One region of the Micromonospora sp. WMMD736 genome, then DNA from elsewhere that is predicted to be linked to it. Evidence: riboswitches for the same ligand, from Rfam matches in the RefSeq annotation. Region 1 holds a riboswitch; the other holds the start of a gene.
The links. Region 1 has a riboswitch for S-adenosylmethionine ahead of thrC (threonine synthase). Riboswitches for the same ligand answer to the same signal wherever they lie in the genome.

Region 1 (7,616 bases):
CTCTTCAAGCGTCGCGCCGACGAGTCTGCGCCGGCGATGGCCGAGCCCAGCCCGGTGAACGCCTGACCGCACCCGTGACGCGCGTCGCCGGAGCCATGGCGTGTCGGCTCCGGCGACGCGTGCGTGTCGGCCGTCAGGCCGGCGGGCGGGGGGCGAGGACCGCGTCCAGCAGGCCCGGGTAGCGCGCGTCAACCTCGTCGCGGCGCAGTCGGACCAGGCGGCTCGTGCCGGCGGCCCGGGTGCGGGTCAGGCCGGCCTCGCGCAGCACCTTCAGGTGGTGGCTGCGGGTCGCCTTGGAGACGCCGAAGTCGAAGCTGCCGCAGGCCGCCTCGCCGCCCTCGGCGAGCGCCCGGACGATCTGCAACCGCACGTCGTCGGCGAGCGCGGCCAGTACGGCGGTTACCGGTACGGCGGTCAGGTCGGGTTCGTGCGGCTCCATGTGACCAGTCTAACCCTTGTTCGACAACGATCGAACAACACCCTATGGTCGGTGTCGTTGGTTCGAAGATACTCGAACATTGGAGCTGACGATGCGATCCCGCGCCGCCGCCTACCCACTGCTCGCCGCGCTCGCCTGGGGTGCGATGTTCCCGATCCTGGCCACCGCGCTCGCGAGGGTCGACCCGCTCAACCTGACCACCGCCCGCTACCTGTTCGCCGCCGTCATCCTGGTCGGCATCCTGCTGATCCGGGAGGGCTCGGCCGCGCTGCGGCTCGGCGGTCGGGGAGTCGAGGTGGTGGTGCTCGGCGTGGTCGGCTTCGCCGGCTTCAACCTGCTCACCAACCTGGCGCTGGAGCACGCCGCCCCGCAGCAGATCTCCCTGTTCGTGGCGACCACCCCGATCATCACCCAGCTGGTCCGGTGGGCCCGGGACGGCGTACGGCCGAAGCCCGCCCTGCTGGCCCTCTCCCTGGTGGCGCTCCTCGGCGTCGGCCTGGTGATCACCCGCGGGAGCCTGGCCGGGCTCGGTCAGTTCGGTCTCGGCGGCCTCATGATGATCGGGGCGGTGCTCGGCTGGGCTATCTACACCCACGGCGCGACCCGGTTCGGCACCTGGTCACCGCTGCGCTTCACCACCCTGACCGCGCTCGCCGGCACGGCCGCCATGCTGGCCGCGAGCATCGGCGCCGACGCCGTCGGGTGGCAGCACGCGCCGGCCGCCGCCGACCTCGTGGCGGTCACCCCACAAGTGGCGTACGCCGTGCTCGTCGCCGCCGTCGTCGCGGTGCTGGCCTGGAACACCGGCGTGCAGCGGCTGGGCGCGGCAAACGCCGCCCTGTTCATGAACCTCGTCCCGGTGACCACGTTCGTCGTGCAGATCGCCCGTGGCTACCGGCCGGAGGGGATCGAACTGGTCGGCGCGGCAATCACCATCGCCGCCCTGGTCGCCGCGAACCTCGCCGCGCGTACCCGCCCCCGGCCCTCGTCGTCGCCTCGGCCGACGGCGGTCACCGATCCCGTCGCGGTGGTCGACCCGGTGGCGGTGGCCGCCCGCTGACCCACTGGCTGGGATGCCCGGTGGAGGCGCCGGGCAACGTTGCCTAGACTCGACGGCACAACTGCATACCTCATCCAGAGGGGCTGAGGGATACGGCCCGACGACGCCCCGGCAACCACCCCGCGCGCTCACCGCTGAGCGACCGGCGGGGCAGGTGCCAATTCCGTCCCCGCCGCACCGTGCGATGCGGGGAAAGATGAGAGGACTCTCGACATGACGTCGACGCTCGCCGCCTCCGGCATCGACACCTCCGCCAGCCCCGCCCGCGCCCTCGTCTGCCGCGCCTGTTCGGCCCGCTACCCGCTCGCCGCCCAGCACGCCTGCTACGAGTGTTTCGGTCCGCTGGAGGTCGACTACGACACCGCGGCCCTCGCCACGGTCACCCGCGAGCAGATCGAGGCCGGCCCGGACAACATCTGGCGGTACGCCGCACTGCTGCCCGCCGGCCAGGACCCGACCACCCGGGTCACCCTCGACCCGGGCCTGACCCCGCTGGTGGCGGCCCCGCACCTCGCCGCCGAGCTGGGCATAACCGCGCCGCTCTGGGTCAAGGACGACAGCGCCAACCCGACCCACTCGTTCAAGGACCGGGTCGTCTCGGTGGCGCTGACCGCCGCGAAGGCGCTCGGGTTCAGCCGGTTCGCCTGCGCCTCCACCGGCAACCTGGCCAACTCGGTGGCCGCGCACGCCGCCCGCGCCGGTGTGCCCTCGATCGTCTTCATCCCCAGCGACCTGGAGCAGGGCAAAATCATCACCACCGCCGTGTACGGCGGCGAGCTGGTCGCCATCGACGGGTCGTACGACGACGTCAACCGGCTCTGCGGCGAACTGGTGGAGACCGACGAGTTCGAGGACACGGCGTTCGTCAACGTGAACGTCCGGCCGTACTACGCGGAAGGCTCCAAGACCCTCGGGTACGAGGTGGCCGAGCAGCTCGGCTGGCGGATCCCCGCCCAGGTGGTCATCCCGATGGCCAGCGGAGAACTGCTCACCAAGATTGACAAGGCCTTCTCCGAGCTGGTCGAGATCGGCCTGGTCGAGGCCCCGGCGGGCGGCTGGAAGGTCTTCGGGGCGCAGTCGGCCGGCTGCAACCCGATCGCCGCCGCGCTGCACGCCGACACCGACACGATCACCCCGGTCAAGCCCACCGGCATCGCCAAGTCGCTCAACATCGGCGACCCGGCCGCCGGCCTCTACGCCCTGGAAGCGGTGCGCCGCACCGGCGGGTGGATGGAGTACGCCGACGACGACGAGATCCGCGCCGGCATCCGCGACCTGGCCCGTACCACCGGGGTGTTCGCCGAGACGGCGGGCGGCGTCACGGCGGCGGTGCTGCGCAAGCTGGTCGAGTCCGGCCGGCTCGACCCGACGGCGGAGACGGTCATCTTCAACACCGGCGAAGGTCTGAAGACGATCGACGCGGTGGCCGCCCAGGTCGGCCCGACCCACCAGATCAAGCCGTCCTTGCGTGCCGCCCGGGACGCCGGTCTGCTCGGCTGAATCCACCGGGTGACTGGATTTTCGCTGTGAGTGTGGAAAACCCGCCGCCCAGGACTTGACGGCAGGAACCGGACGGCGCAAGATGCTCCGTGCGGGAGGGCATTTCGCCGAAGACTTTTGAAGTTCTTGCGACCCAACGCCGGAGGCGTTGTGCGAGTGTCCCTCCCGACCACGTTCGACAGGGCCAGCGAATAATCGCTGGCCCTGTCGCTTTTGCTCCTGCCAGGCTCGCCCGCATGAGCATCACGATCGTGCCGTTCGACGGCGCCGACCGGGCAGCGGTCGACGAGGCGTACCGGATCGGCGCGGCGGCCACCGAGGCCGACCTGCCCGACTTCCCGCCGTCCTGCCGGCAACGCTTCGACGCCCTCTTCCACACCCCGATGCCCGGCACCCGATCCCTCTGGGCGCTGGCCCGGCTGGACGGGGTGCCCGCCGGCTACCTCCAGCTCGACCTGCCGCAGCTCGACAACACCGACAACGCCACCGCCGAGCTGACGGTCCGCCCGGACCTGCGCCGCCGGGGCGTCGGCCGGGCCCTGCACGAGTACGGGGTACGCCTGCTGCGTCAACACGACCGCAAGCGGGTCGTCGCCATGGCCGTCGCCGCGCTACCCGGCGGCCCGACGCGACCGGTGGCGGGCGCGGCGTTCGCCACCGCGATGGGCGCGCAGTCCGCGCTGGTCGAGGTGCGTCGCCGCCTGGAGATCGAGCGGATCGACCGGCTCGCGCTGCGGGCGGCCCTGGCCGAGGCCCAGCCCCGCGCCGAGGGCTACCGGTCCGTCTCCTGGCAGGGTGCCACCCCGGCGCAGTACGTGGCGGACGTCGCCTACCTGGACGGCCGGCTGTTGATGGACGCGCCCATGGGCGACGTGCAGTGGGAACCGGAGCAGGTCGACGCCGAGCGCATCCGGGGCAACGAGCGCGCCCTGGACGCCCGGGGTCGGCGGCGCTACCACCTCGCCATGCGACACGAGGCGTCCGGCCGGCTGGTCGCCTGGACCCTGCTCGACGTGGGTGCCTCCACCGACTGGCACGCGTACCAGCAGATCACCCTCGTCGACCCGGCCCACCGTGGTCGCCGGCTGGGCCTCATCGCCAAGGCGGAGAACCTGCACCACCTGCTCACCCACGAACCCGCCGTACGCGTCATCGACACCTGGAACGCGGCCAGCAACAGCCACATGGTGGCGATCAACGAGGAGCTCGGGTTCCGCCCGGTGGACGCCTGGGACAACTGGCAGCTCACCCTCTGACGCCCGGCGGCTCACCCGCTTCCAGCCGACGGGTCAGCTCGCTGACCGCGCTGTGTAGATCCTGGTCCGAGGTGAAGTGGTGTTTGCGCACCGGTGGCGGCACGGTGTCGGTCGGCGCGACAGTCAACCCGGCCGGATCGCGCACCCGGCGGTCCACCTCCGTGGCCCGGCCGCCCACCCGCGCAGTGGGATGGCCGGGCCGAGCCACCGGATCCCCGGCGAAGATCCACCCACCGATCGGGTCGGTGTAGCGCCAGAGGTTGATCCACCGCCAGTCGATCCGTTCTCCCGCCTCGTACAGCACCGAGTCGTTCACGTATCCCGGAAAGAACCGCCGGTACAGCGTGCCCAGCGGGCTCGCGTAGGTCAGCAGCGCGACCCGCCGTTGGCAGGTCGCCGGCAACTGGAGCACCGCGGCCAAGGCCAGCACGCTGCCGTGACTCTGCCCGGACAGGACCACCTGGTCACAGCCCGCGACGAGTTGCCCGATCCGGCGGGTCAGCTCCGGCACCGCCCGCTCCGCGTAGCAGGGCGGCGCGAGCGGGTGCGCTCCACGTGGCCAAAACGTCGCCAGGTCCCAGAGCACCCCGACCGACCGGACGCCGGCTGACCGATAGGCGAACAGTCCGGCTACCGCCAACACCAGGGCGAACACGCCGGTCAGTGCCCCACCGAGGTCGGTCACGAAGATCACCGGCCGGGCGAGCGTCTGCCCGCCCAGCCGCAGCGCGAGCGCCCCCGGCCCCTGGTGCACCAGGGAGAGCCCGGCCGCGCCGAGGGTGAGCAACGCCAACACCGCGTACGCGATCGGCAGGAGTGGACCGAGCCGGTCCGCCAGGCGCGCCTTGACGACCGCGTCCCGCACCGCCTCGACTCGCTCCCGCGGCACCCGGGACGCCTCCGGAAACTCCCGGTGGACCAGTTCCTCTGCCTGCCTGCGGTAGCGGGCCTGTCGGGTTCGCGCCCCGATCACCGCCACCCCCCACACCACGACGAGCGCCACCGAGAAACCCAGCGCCGCCCAGCGGTACGCGACCGGTGGGGACAGCGGCGGCGCGCCCGGAGGCAATGGTCGGGCCGGGGTGGGGCTGGAGCCACGGTCCAGGTACTCGGCGACCGCGTAGGTGACGGCGGAGGAGAAAGCCACGGCCAACCCGATCGCCACCGACGCCAGCACCGGCGCGCCGAGGCGGGCGACGAAGGTCCGCTCGGTCGGCGGGTGGCGGCTGAGCACCAGCACCCCCAGCGCCAGCAGCAGCAGCACCCGGCCCGCCGTGCCGCTCGATGGCCGGTCGGCAGAGCAGCACGGCGGTCCCGGCGAGCAGGGCCGCGTCGAGGCCGAGCAACACATAACCGGTCAGGGCGGCGTCGTGGCGGGACAGCGGCAGCAGCAGCGCCGCGTCCAGCGTGCCGAGCGCCACGGCGACGTGCACCGACCGTAGCCGCCGCAGGAGTGCGCGGTTGTCCCAGAACGCCGCCGTGTCCAGACGGTCCGCGCCCACCCCCTGCGGCACCGTCGCGCTGTCCTCGGGGAGTTGCCAGGTGCGCGCCCCGAGCCGCCAGATCAGGGCGATCGCCAGGAGCGGCAGGATGGCGAGGATGGCCAGCCGCAGACCTGGGGTCACGCCGCCCAGCCAGGAGATCTCCCGGCGGTCCTGGAGGCAGCGTGGGTACGCCGCGCACTGCCAGGCGATCAGGTCGATCGCGACGCCCACCGTCGAGAGGACGTACATGGCGGTCAACGACGCCGCCAACAGTCGACAGACCGCCCGGCCGGCGGTACCCGAACGGCCGACGACCGGGAGCATCCAGATCACGATGTTGCTGAGCATGAACGGCAGCAGCAGGACGAGCGAAAAGGTCCGGGCGTCGTCGTCCCCCGCGACCCGCATCACCACCGGCCGATCGAGGATCGCCTCCGGACCCTTGTCGGCGACGCCGTGCACCCGGATCTCGGTGATGCCCACGCCGCCGTCCCTCCCTGGCCCGAGAGCGGCGGTTACCCGTCCCGCGCCGGATCAATCGCCGGCCGGTACCGGCCCTACTGCTCACGAGCCTGGTTGTTGCATGATGGCGGGCATGACGGAGACCCCGCATCCCCTGTACGACAGGCACGCCGACACCCTCAACCGTGCGCTGACCGCGATCACGGAGCGGGGCTACTGGTCCGCCTATCCCGAGTCCCCCAGCCCTCGCGTGTACGGCGAGACCGCCGCCGCCGACGGCAAGGCCGCCTTCGAGGCGTACCTCGGTGCCGACTTTCCGCTTGACCAGCCCGGCGCTGGCGAGCGGATCGCCACCGAGGCGAGCCCGTTCGGTGTCGACCTGGCGGTGCGGTACCCGCACGCCGGCACGGACGAGCTGGTCGCCGCCGCGTCCGCCGCGCTGCCGGCCTGGCGCGATGCCGGCCCACAGGCCCGGGTGGGCGTCTGCCTGGAGATCCTCGACCGGCTGCACAAGCACATCTTCGAACTGGCCAACGCGGTGCAGTTCACCAGCGGGCAGGCGTTCGTGATGGCCTTCCAGGCCGGTGGCGCGCACGCGCTCGACCGGGCGCTGGAGGCGCTGGCGTACGCGTACGCCGAGATGACCCGGCACCCGGGCACAGCCGGCTGGGAGAAGGCCGCCGGCAAGGGCGACCCGCTGCGGATGACCAAGACGTTCCACGTGGTCCCGCGTGGCGTGGCGCTGGTCATCGGCTGCAACACCTTCCCGACCTGGAACTCGTACCCCGGTCTGTTCGCCTCGCTTGTCACCGGCAACCCGGTGATCGTGAAGCCGCACCCGCGCGCGGTGCTGCCGCTGGCGATCACCGTGCGGTACGCCCGGGAGGTGCTGGCCGAGGCCGGCTACGACCCGAACCTGATCCTGCTGGCGGCCGAGGCTCCCGGTGAGAAGCTCGCCAGCGACCTGGCCCTGCACCGGGCCGTCAAGATCGTCGACTTCACCGGCTCCACCGAGTACGGCGACTGGCTGGAGACGCACGCCCGGCAGGCGTCGGTCTACACCGAGAAGGCCGGCCTCAACACGGTCGTCATCGACTCCACCGACGACTTCGCCGGCATGTGCCGCAACCTCGGGTTCACGCTGACCCTCTACAGCGGGCAGATGTGCACCACCTCGCAGAACATCCTCATCCCGGCCGGCGGCATCGAGACCGACCAGGGGCACAAGAGCTTCGACGAGGTGGCCGGCGGGATCGCGGCGGCGATCGGCAAGCTGACCGCCGACCCGGCCCGGGGTGTCGAGCTGACCGGCGCGATCGTGAACGACGGGGTGCTGGAGCGGCTGGCCGAGGTGACCAAGGTCGGCGAGCCGGTGCTGGAGTCGCGGACCGTGGCCCACCCGTCGTACGCCGACG
Region 2 (7,616 bases), 2.6 Mb from region 1:
TCCGGTGGGCCGGCTTCCAGCACCACGCCCCGGTCCATGAAGGCCACCGTGTCGGCGACCTGCCGGGCGAAGCCCATCTCGTGGGTGACCACCACCATGGTCATCCCGGCGGCGGACAGGTCGGCCATCACTCCGAGGACCCCCTTGACCAGCTCCGGGTCGAGCGCCGAGGTGGCCTCGTCGAAGAGCATCACCTCGGGTCGCAGCGCCAGCGCCCGGGCGATCGCCACCCGCTGCTGCTGACCGCCGGAGAGCTGCGCGGGCCGGGCGTCGGCCTTGCCGGCGAGCCCCACCAGCTCCAGCTGCGCGCGGGCGACCTGGGCCGCCTCGTCCGGGCCGAGCCCCCGCAGCCGGCGCAGCGCCAGCGTGATGTTGCGCAGCACGCTCATGTGCGGGAAGAGGTTGAACTGCTGAAACACCATGCCGACCCGCTGGCGCAGCGCGTCCGGGTCGTCCCGTAGCACGCTGCGTCCGTCCAGCAGCACGTCGCCACGGTCGGGTTCGATGAGGCGGTTGAGCGTCCGCAGCAGGGTCGACTTGCCCGAGCCGGACGGTCCGATCACGCACGCCGTCGCGCCCCGGGGCACGTCCAGGTCGACGCCGCGCAGTACGCGGTTCGCGCCGAAGGCCAGGTGGATGTCGTGTGCCCGCAGGCTGACCGAGGTGGTGGTGGCGGTGGTCATCGCCGGTCTCCTTCCGTGGCCGGGGTCAGCGTGGGCTCGTCGTCCTCGTCCGGCGCGACGGGGTTCCGGCCGTCGCGCAGCCGCCGGTCGATCCAGTTGACGAGGTGTGTCAGTGGGACGGTCAGCGCCAGGTAGAACAGTCCGGCCAGCAGCAGCGCGGACTCGTTCCCGGTGGTGGCCGCGTAGTCCTGCCCGATGCGGAACAGCTCGCGCTGGCTGGCCACCAGGCCGAGGAAGTACACCAGGCTGGAGTCCTTGATCAACGCGATGAGCTGGTTGACCCAGGCGGGCAGCACCCGCCGGATGCCCTGCGGGATGATCACCAGCCGCATCGCGTCGGTCCAGGAGAAGCCGAGGGCCCGAGCACCCTCCAGCTGGGCGGCCTCCACCGACTGGATGCCGGCGCGGAAGATCTCCCCGATGTACGCGGCGGCGATCAGCGACAGCGCGAGGATGCCCAGCGGGTACGGGTCCGGCCCCCACACCTGCATGCCCAGCGGCGCCAACCCGACGCCGATCAACAGGATCGTCGCCGCGGCCGGCAGCCCCCGGAACACGTCGGTGTAGACGCGCGCCGGCCAGCGTAGCCACCGGCTGCGGGAGATCCCGGCCACGGCCAGCAGCAGACCCAGCACCGTGCCGAGCAGGGCGGCGGAGACCGCCAGGATCAGCGTGTTGGGCAGCCCGACGGTCAGCATCTCGGGCAGCGCCTCGCGCATCGCGTCGACGTCGAAGAACGTCTCCCACAGGGTGCTCAACGGATCCATCGTTCGCCTCTCCTACCGCCCTGCTCGCTCGTCACCGGGTCAGGACGCGGCCGACGCGGACGCCGACGGCGCCGCGACCGTGCCGCTGCCCGGCGTGAAGTCGGCCGGGATCGGCCGGCCCGGGTAGTACTGGGCCTGCAACCGGTTCCACGTGCCGTCGGCGATGACCTCGTCGAGGGCCTTGTTCAGCGCCTCGCGCAGCTTGTCGCTGCCCTTGGCGACGGCGTACGCGGTCGGTGCCGGACTGAGCTGCTTGGCCGCCACGGTGATCTTGCCGTTGCTGTCGGCGGCGGACTTCTCGCCGATCTCGGCCGGGGCGATCCAGGCGTCGGCCGTGCCCGCCTTGAGCTGGTTGATCGCGCCGTTGTAGTCGGGTACGCGGACCGGGTCGAGCTGCTTGCCGGTGGCGTAGTCGTCCTGGACGGTGCCCTGCACCACCACGACACGCTTGCCGGTGAGCTGGTCGAAATCCTTGATCGGCGAGCCGGCCGGCACGTCCAGTCCGAAGTAGCCGAAGTCGTACCCGTTGCCGAAGTCGACGGTCTTCTTGCGCGCCTCGGTGACGGTGATCGAGGAGCTGCCGACGTCGAACTTGTGGTTGTTGACCTGGGACAGGAGCGCGGAGAAGTCGGTGCCGACGAACTCGACCTTCAGGCCGAGCTTGCCGGCCACGGCGGTCAGCAGGTCGTTGTCGAAGCCGGTGAACTTGCCGTCCTTGAGGTACACATTGGGCGGGGCGTCCGTCAGCGTCCCGGCCCGCAGCACACCCGCCTGCGCCAGACCGTACGGATTCCCCGCATCGCCAGCCGACCCGCCGCCGCCGCTACCGCCGCAGGCGCTCAACCCACCAACAACCACAGCAGCGGCCGCAAAAATCCTCAAACCAACAGAACTACGCACAAAATTCTCCAAAAGGGTGACGTCGACCCCGTTGATCATGAAGTTATTGCCACGACACGCCGGTCGAGCGGGCAACAACTTCATGATCAACGCGAAGAAGGGTCGGGAGGGTGGGGTGGGGCGGGGAGGGGGGCTCAGCGCTTCAGGCGGCGGTACACGCCGCGCTGCGCATTCGCATCAGGTCCACGTGGCGACGCCGGGTCAGGGCCGGCGTACGCCGGCTTGCCGGTGGCGTGGGGCTGAGGATGTGCATGCGGTCTCCCGGGTCTTGGTGCTGACCTGGGTGCCAGGCCACGCTTGCACCGACGTCCCGCCGGTGCCTGGTCTTCACCCGGGGCACCCCACCGCGGAGGAGGGTTGCCGGCCAGCGAGCCGGGGCTTCGCGCTGGCGCTCATGACCTGCGCCGAGGCTAGCAGCGCCCACCGGTCGTCCGTCCAGCCGATATGACCACGCTCACCAGCCCCGACCCGCGCGCGGCGAGCTGGTCAACCGGCGTGGACGTGGGGTCGGCGCGTCCGGTCCGGCTCCTGACGACGCAGGATCTCCCGGGTCACCGAGGCGATCTCGCCCTGCCCGAACGCCAGGTACCGCAGCACGTTGCGAGCCGGGCCGCCCTCGGTCCACTCGAAGTAGATGTGCGGGCGGCGCGCGCTGCGGTCGCGGATCTCCAGCAGCAGCGCGGCCAGCGCGCTGGGCACCGCGGAGCTGGCCAGGCTGAGCACCGGGAAACGGTCGTGCGCCACGCTGCCGCGTACCAGCAACTCCGTCTCGAAATCCGACGGATCGGTGACCCGGACCTCTACGAAGATCACGTCGCTGTCGTCGGGAAAGTCGTTGTCCGCCATGGTCTGGGCCAGCTTGTCGCGGTACTCCGCGAGGTCGCGCCGCTCCGGCTCGTGCGCGACCAGACGGATCCGGCGTCCGGAGCGCTCGTCGATCATCGCGGTCGCCAACTCGTCCAGCTGGACGTGGTCGACCCGCAGCTCGAACGCCCGCGCCACCCGCGACAGCGCCGAGACCACGATCATCGCGCCGATGAAACAGCCGGCGATCTTCACACCGTCGGGCCGCTCCGCCACGTTCGCCACCGTGGTGTAGACGAACGCCACCGCGATGGCACCGAACGCGACCGTGCGTCCGCGCTGCCGCCGTCGCCGCGCCGCGAGGGTCACGGCCGTCGCCGCCGAGGTGATCAACACCAGGACCCCGGTCGCGTACGCGCCGCCCTGCGCGTCGACGCTGGCGGAGAAGATGATCGTGATCAGGAACGCCACGCCGGTGAAGACCAGGACCAGCGGCCGGACCGCGCGGGCCCACGTCGGCGCCATGCCGTAGCGGGGCAGATACCGGGGTACGAGGTTGAGCAGCCCGGCCATCGCGGACGCCCCCGCGAACCAGAGGATCGCGATGGTGGAGAGGTCGTAGACGGTGCCGAAAACCTCGCCGAGATGCTGGTGGGCCAGGTAGGCCAACGCCCGGCCGTTGGCGGCCCCACCCGGCTGGAAGGCCTCGGGCGGGATCAGCACGGTGGTGGTCACGCTGCTGGTGATCAGGAAGACGCTCATCGTCGCGGCGGCGGTGGTGAGCAATCGTCGCGCGCCTCGGATGCGGCCCAACGGCCGGTCCTCCGAGTCCTGACGGTCCCCCCGGATGTGCGGCATCACCGCCACCCCGGTCTCGAAGCCGGACAGGCCCAGCGCCAGCTTCGGGAACACGAGCAGGGACAGCCCGACCACCAGCAGCGGATCGCCGTGTCCGGTGGTCAGGGCGTTCGTCCAGTCTCCGACCGCGCTCGGGTGGCTGACCACCCGCCACAGCGCGTCGCCGATCACCACCGCGTTCAGCGTCAGGTAGACCGCCACCAGCACGACGGCGATCCCGATGGCCTCGCCGAAACCCTTGAGGAACACCGCGCCGAGCAGGGCCACCAGCAGCAACGTCACCGCCACCTCGTGTCCCTTGAGGCCGCTGGGCAGGAACGGGTTCTCGTCGATGTGGGCGGTCGCGTCGGCTGCGGACAGGGTGATGGTGATGATGAAGTCGGTGGCCGCGAAGCCCAGCAGCACCAGCACGAACAGCTTGCCGGGCCAGTAGCTGAGCAGGCGTACGAGCATCGCGATCGAGCCCTCGCCGTGCGGGCTCTCCACCGCCACCCGCCGGTAGACCGGCAGCGCGCCCAGCAGCGTCACCAGCACCAGCACCAGGGTCGCCACCGGCGAGAGCGCTCCGGCGGCCAGCGCCGCGATGCCCGGCTGGTAGCCCAGCGTGGAGAAGTAGTCCACGCCGGTCAGGCACATCACCCGCCACCACGGGTGGTGCCGGTCCTCCTGTGGGTGGGCGTGCAGGCCCTGCGGCGTGGGCTGGCGCGACCCGTCGGCGAGCAGCCAGCGTCGTAACCGGTCGGTCCGCCGGCCGGCACGTCTGTTCACCTCCACCGGCGTCACCCCCGTCCCGCCCATGGTCACCGCGAGTATCCGCCGTGTGGTCGACGTCCGTCCGGCGGTGTGCGGAACCCGTCCGCCGGGAGCAGCGACCCGGCCCCGGGTTTCGGGTCGGGAGCACCGGGGAAGCAGGGCCCCCGTCCCGAACCCCGGGCCGGGCAGTGCCGGGAGGGGAGCGGGCTCGTGGTTGGTGGCCGCCGCTTCCGCCGGGGCGACGGCTTCGGCCGTCAGCTCGACGAGCACGAGGCGCGGGTCGGGCCCGTCCCGCCGGCGCAGCCGGGCAACTCGTCCGCCGGCCGTCTGGTCGACAGTGCCGTCTACATCCGGGGACACCGGTTCGCCTCACCGGTCGGGCTCGCCGAGACGTACGCCTGCCTTCAGACGCAGGACCACGCGATGGCCTGGATCGGGCTGTACCGGCCCGACATCGACCAGATCTCCTCGCTGGCGCGCGAGTTCCGGCTGCACGACCTGGCGGTGGAGGACGCGATCAACGCCCACCAGCGGCCGAAGCTGGAACGGTACGGCGACACGCTCTTCGTGGTCCTGCGTGCCGCCCGCTACGACGACCTGCGGGAGGAGGTGGAGTTCTCCGAGCTGCACCTGTTCATCGGGCCGGGTTTCGTGGTCACCGTCCGGCACGGAGAGGCGCCCGACCTGGCCGCGGTACGACGCCGCATGGAGGCCGACGCGCCGATGCTCGCCCGGGGTCCCGAGGCGGTGCTGTACGCGATCCTGGACCAGGTCGTCGACGGGTACGCGCCGGTGGTCGCCGGGTTGGAGAACGACATCGACGAGATCGAGACCCAGGTGTTCGGTGGTGACCCGAACGCCAGCCGGCGCATCTACGGGCTCAGCCGGGAGGTCATCGAGTTCCAGCGGGCCGCCCGCCCACTGCTCGGCATGCTCGACTCCCTGGCGGCCGGCGCCGGCAGCTACGGCGCCGACGAGGAACTGCGCCGCTACCTGCGTGACGTCACCGACCACCTCACCCAGGTGGTGGAGCGGGTGGACGGGTTCCGACACCTGCTGCAGAACATCCTCACCGTCAACGCCACCCTGGTGTCGCAGCAGCAGAACGAGGAGATGCGCAGCCTGACGGCGGCCAGCTACGCGCAGAACGAGGAGCTGAAGAAGGTCTCCTCGTGGGCCGCGATCCTGTTCGCCCCCACCCTGATCGGCACGGTGTACGGGATGAACTTCGTGCACATGCCCGAGTTGAACTGGCGCTTCGGCTACCTGTTCGCGCTCCTGCTCATGCTGCTGGTCTGCGGCACCCTCTACCTCGTCTTCAAGCGTCGCGGCTGGCTGTGAGCGACGCTCACTCGATGCCGCGCAGGATGTGCCGCTCGTCCTCGAGGTCGTCGTCGCCGGCACCGATGCGACCGAGCAGCACGGCGGCGGCCCAGATGGTCAGCGGGGTGGCGGCACCGGTCATGCCACCGCCGGTGCGGTCGTGCTTGGTCTGGCTCCGCTCGTTCCGCGGTGGCCTGCGCTGAGCCTGCATGGGCCCTGCCTCTCCTCGTCGAAGCCGCCGCGGGCGACGCGGTGTGCCCCGCGCGCCCGGCCGGGCGGCCCGCGTACGCGGGCCGCCACCGGTACGGCATCCACGTCGAACCATCCCACGTCGGGCCGGGTCCGCACCCCCTGTTTTCGGTTTCCCGACTGACGCCCGCCAAACCGGACAACTCGCCCCGACAGCGCTCTGGCGAATATCTGACGAATCAGTTTGGCGACGGTCGATGCCCTTCACCGGCCCGCCCACCTCTGACACTCTGCAATCGCCAAGTGACGCACTGGATAGATGGATCGAGGGCCATGACAAAGCGTTGGTTGATCACGGGGTGTTCGAGTGGACTCGGCCGTGCTCTGGCGGCCCGGCTCGCGGCCGAGGGTGAGCAGGTGGTGGCGACGGCCCGGCGACCGCACACCCTGGACGGCTTGGTGGCTCGGCATCCGGACAACGTGCTGGCCGTCGCCCTCGACGTACGGAACCCGGAACAGTGCGCGGCAGCGGTCGAGCGGGCGGTGGACGCCTTCGGCGGCATCGACGTCCTGGTCAACAACGCGGCCTACGGACAGTTCGGCACCTTCGAGGAGGTGTCCGACGCGGAGATCGCCGCGCAGTTCGACACCAACGTCTTCGGGCCGTGGCGGCTCACCCGCGCGGTGCTGCCGGTGTGGCGGGCGCAGCGCGGCGGGCACGCCGTCTTCGTCAGCTCGGTCTCCGGCGCGGTGCCCTTCCCGGGGCTCGCCGCGTACACGGCGAGCAAGTTCGCGCTGGAGGGGGCGGCCGAGTCGCTGGCCGCCGAGGCCGGGCACCTCGGGGTGAAGGTGACCATCCTGCAACCGGGCGGCTTCGCCACCGACTACAGCGCCAATCTGGCGATGCCGGAGAGCCGTATTCCGGACTACCTGGCGGTCAGCGAGGGCATGCTCGGCGCGCTACAGGGCATGAACACGAAAGTGGAGATCAACTCCCCCGAGCTCTTCGCCGATGTGGTCTGGCGGCTCGGGCAGATGGACGCGCCGCCCCTGCGGCTGCCGGTGGGACCCGACTCGGAGGCGTTTCTGGAGCCCGCCTACGACGCCCGACGCAGCGAGTACGACCAGGTGATCAAGGCGGGCCACCACACCCTCCCCTGAGGGACCGGCGGACCGCCTAGGGCAGCGGGTGGGCGATATCGCGGGCGTGGTCGGTGAGCGCCGCGCCGACCACGGTCGCCGTCAGCGGCAGCACCTCCAGGCAGCGGCGTACCGCGGCGGCCATCAGCGTGTTCGGCACCCGCATGGAGAGCGTGCAGTGCGGCACCCAGCGCCCCGG

Region 2: another riboswitch for S-adenosylmethionine. It lies ahead of ACN269_RS29870 (ABC transporter substrate-binding protein); the one in region 1 lies ahead of thrC (threonine synthase).

Annotation. Positions count from the first base shown of each region.
Region 1 covers NZ_JBMHMI010000001.1:3,932,192-3,939,807, reverse strand. The annotation lists gene ACN269_RS17530 (DoxX family protein) at 1-66, shown strand, start outside; gene ACN269_RS17525 (ArsR/SmtB family transcription factor) at 134-439, opposite strand; gene ACN269_RS17520 (DMT family transporter) at 531-1,499, shown strand; SAM riboswitch class I at 1,567-1,702, shown strand; gene thrC (threonine synthase) at 1,713-2,999, shown strand; gene ACN269_RS17510 (GNAT family N-acetyltransferase) at 3,236-4,255, shown strand; gene ACN269_RS17505 (hypothetical protein) at 4,245-5,519, opposite strand; gene paaN (phenylacetic acid degradation protein PaaN) at 6,335-7,616, shown strand, end outside.
Region 2 covers NZ_JBMHMI010000001.1:6,570,396-6,578,011, forward strand. The annotation lists gene ACN269_RS29860 (amino acid ABC transporter ATP-binding protein) at 1-683, opposite strand, end outside; gene ACN269_RS29865 (amino acid ABC transporter permease) at 680-1,450, opposite strand; gene ACN269_RS29870 (ABC transporter substrate-binding protein) at 1,490-2,215, opposite strand; SAM riboswitch class IV at 2,639-2,750, opposite strand; gene ACN269_RS29875 (amino acid transporter) at 2,837-4,786, opposite strand; gene corA (magnesium/cobalt transporter CorA) at 4,976-6,106, shown strand; gene ACN269_RS29885 (hypothetical protein) at 6,114-6,299, opposite strand; gene ACN269_RS29890 (SDR family oxidoreductase) at 6,611-7,438, shown strand; gene ACN269_RS29895 (2'-5' RNA ligase family protein) at 7,455-7,616, opposite strand, start outside.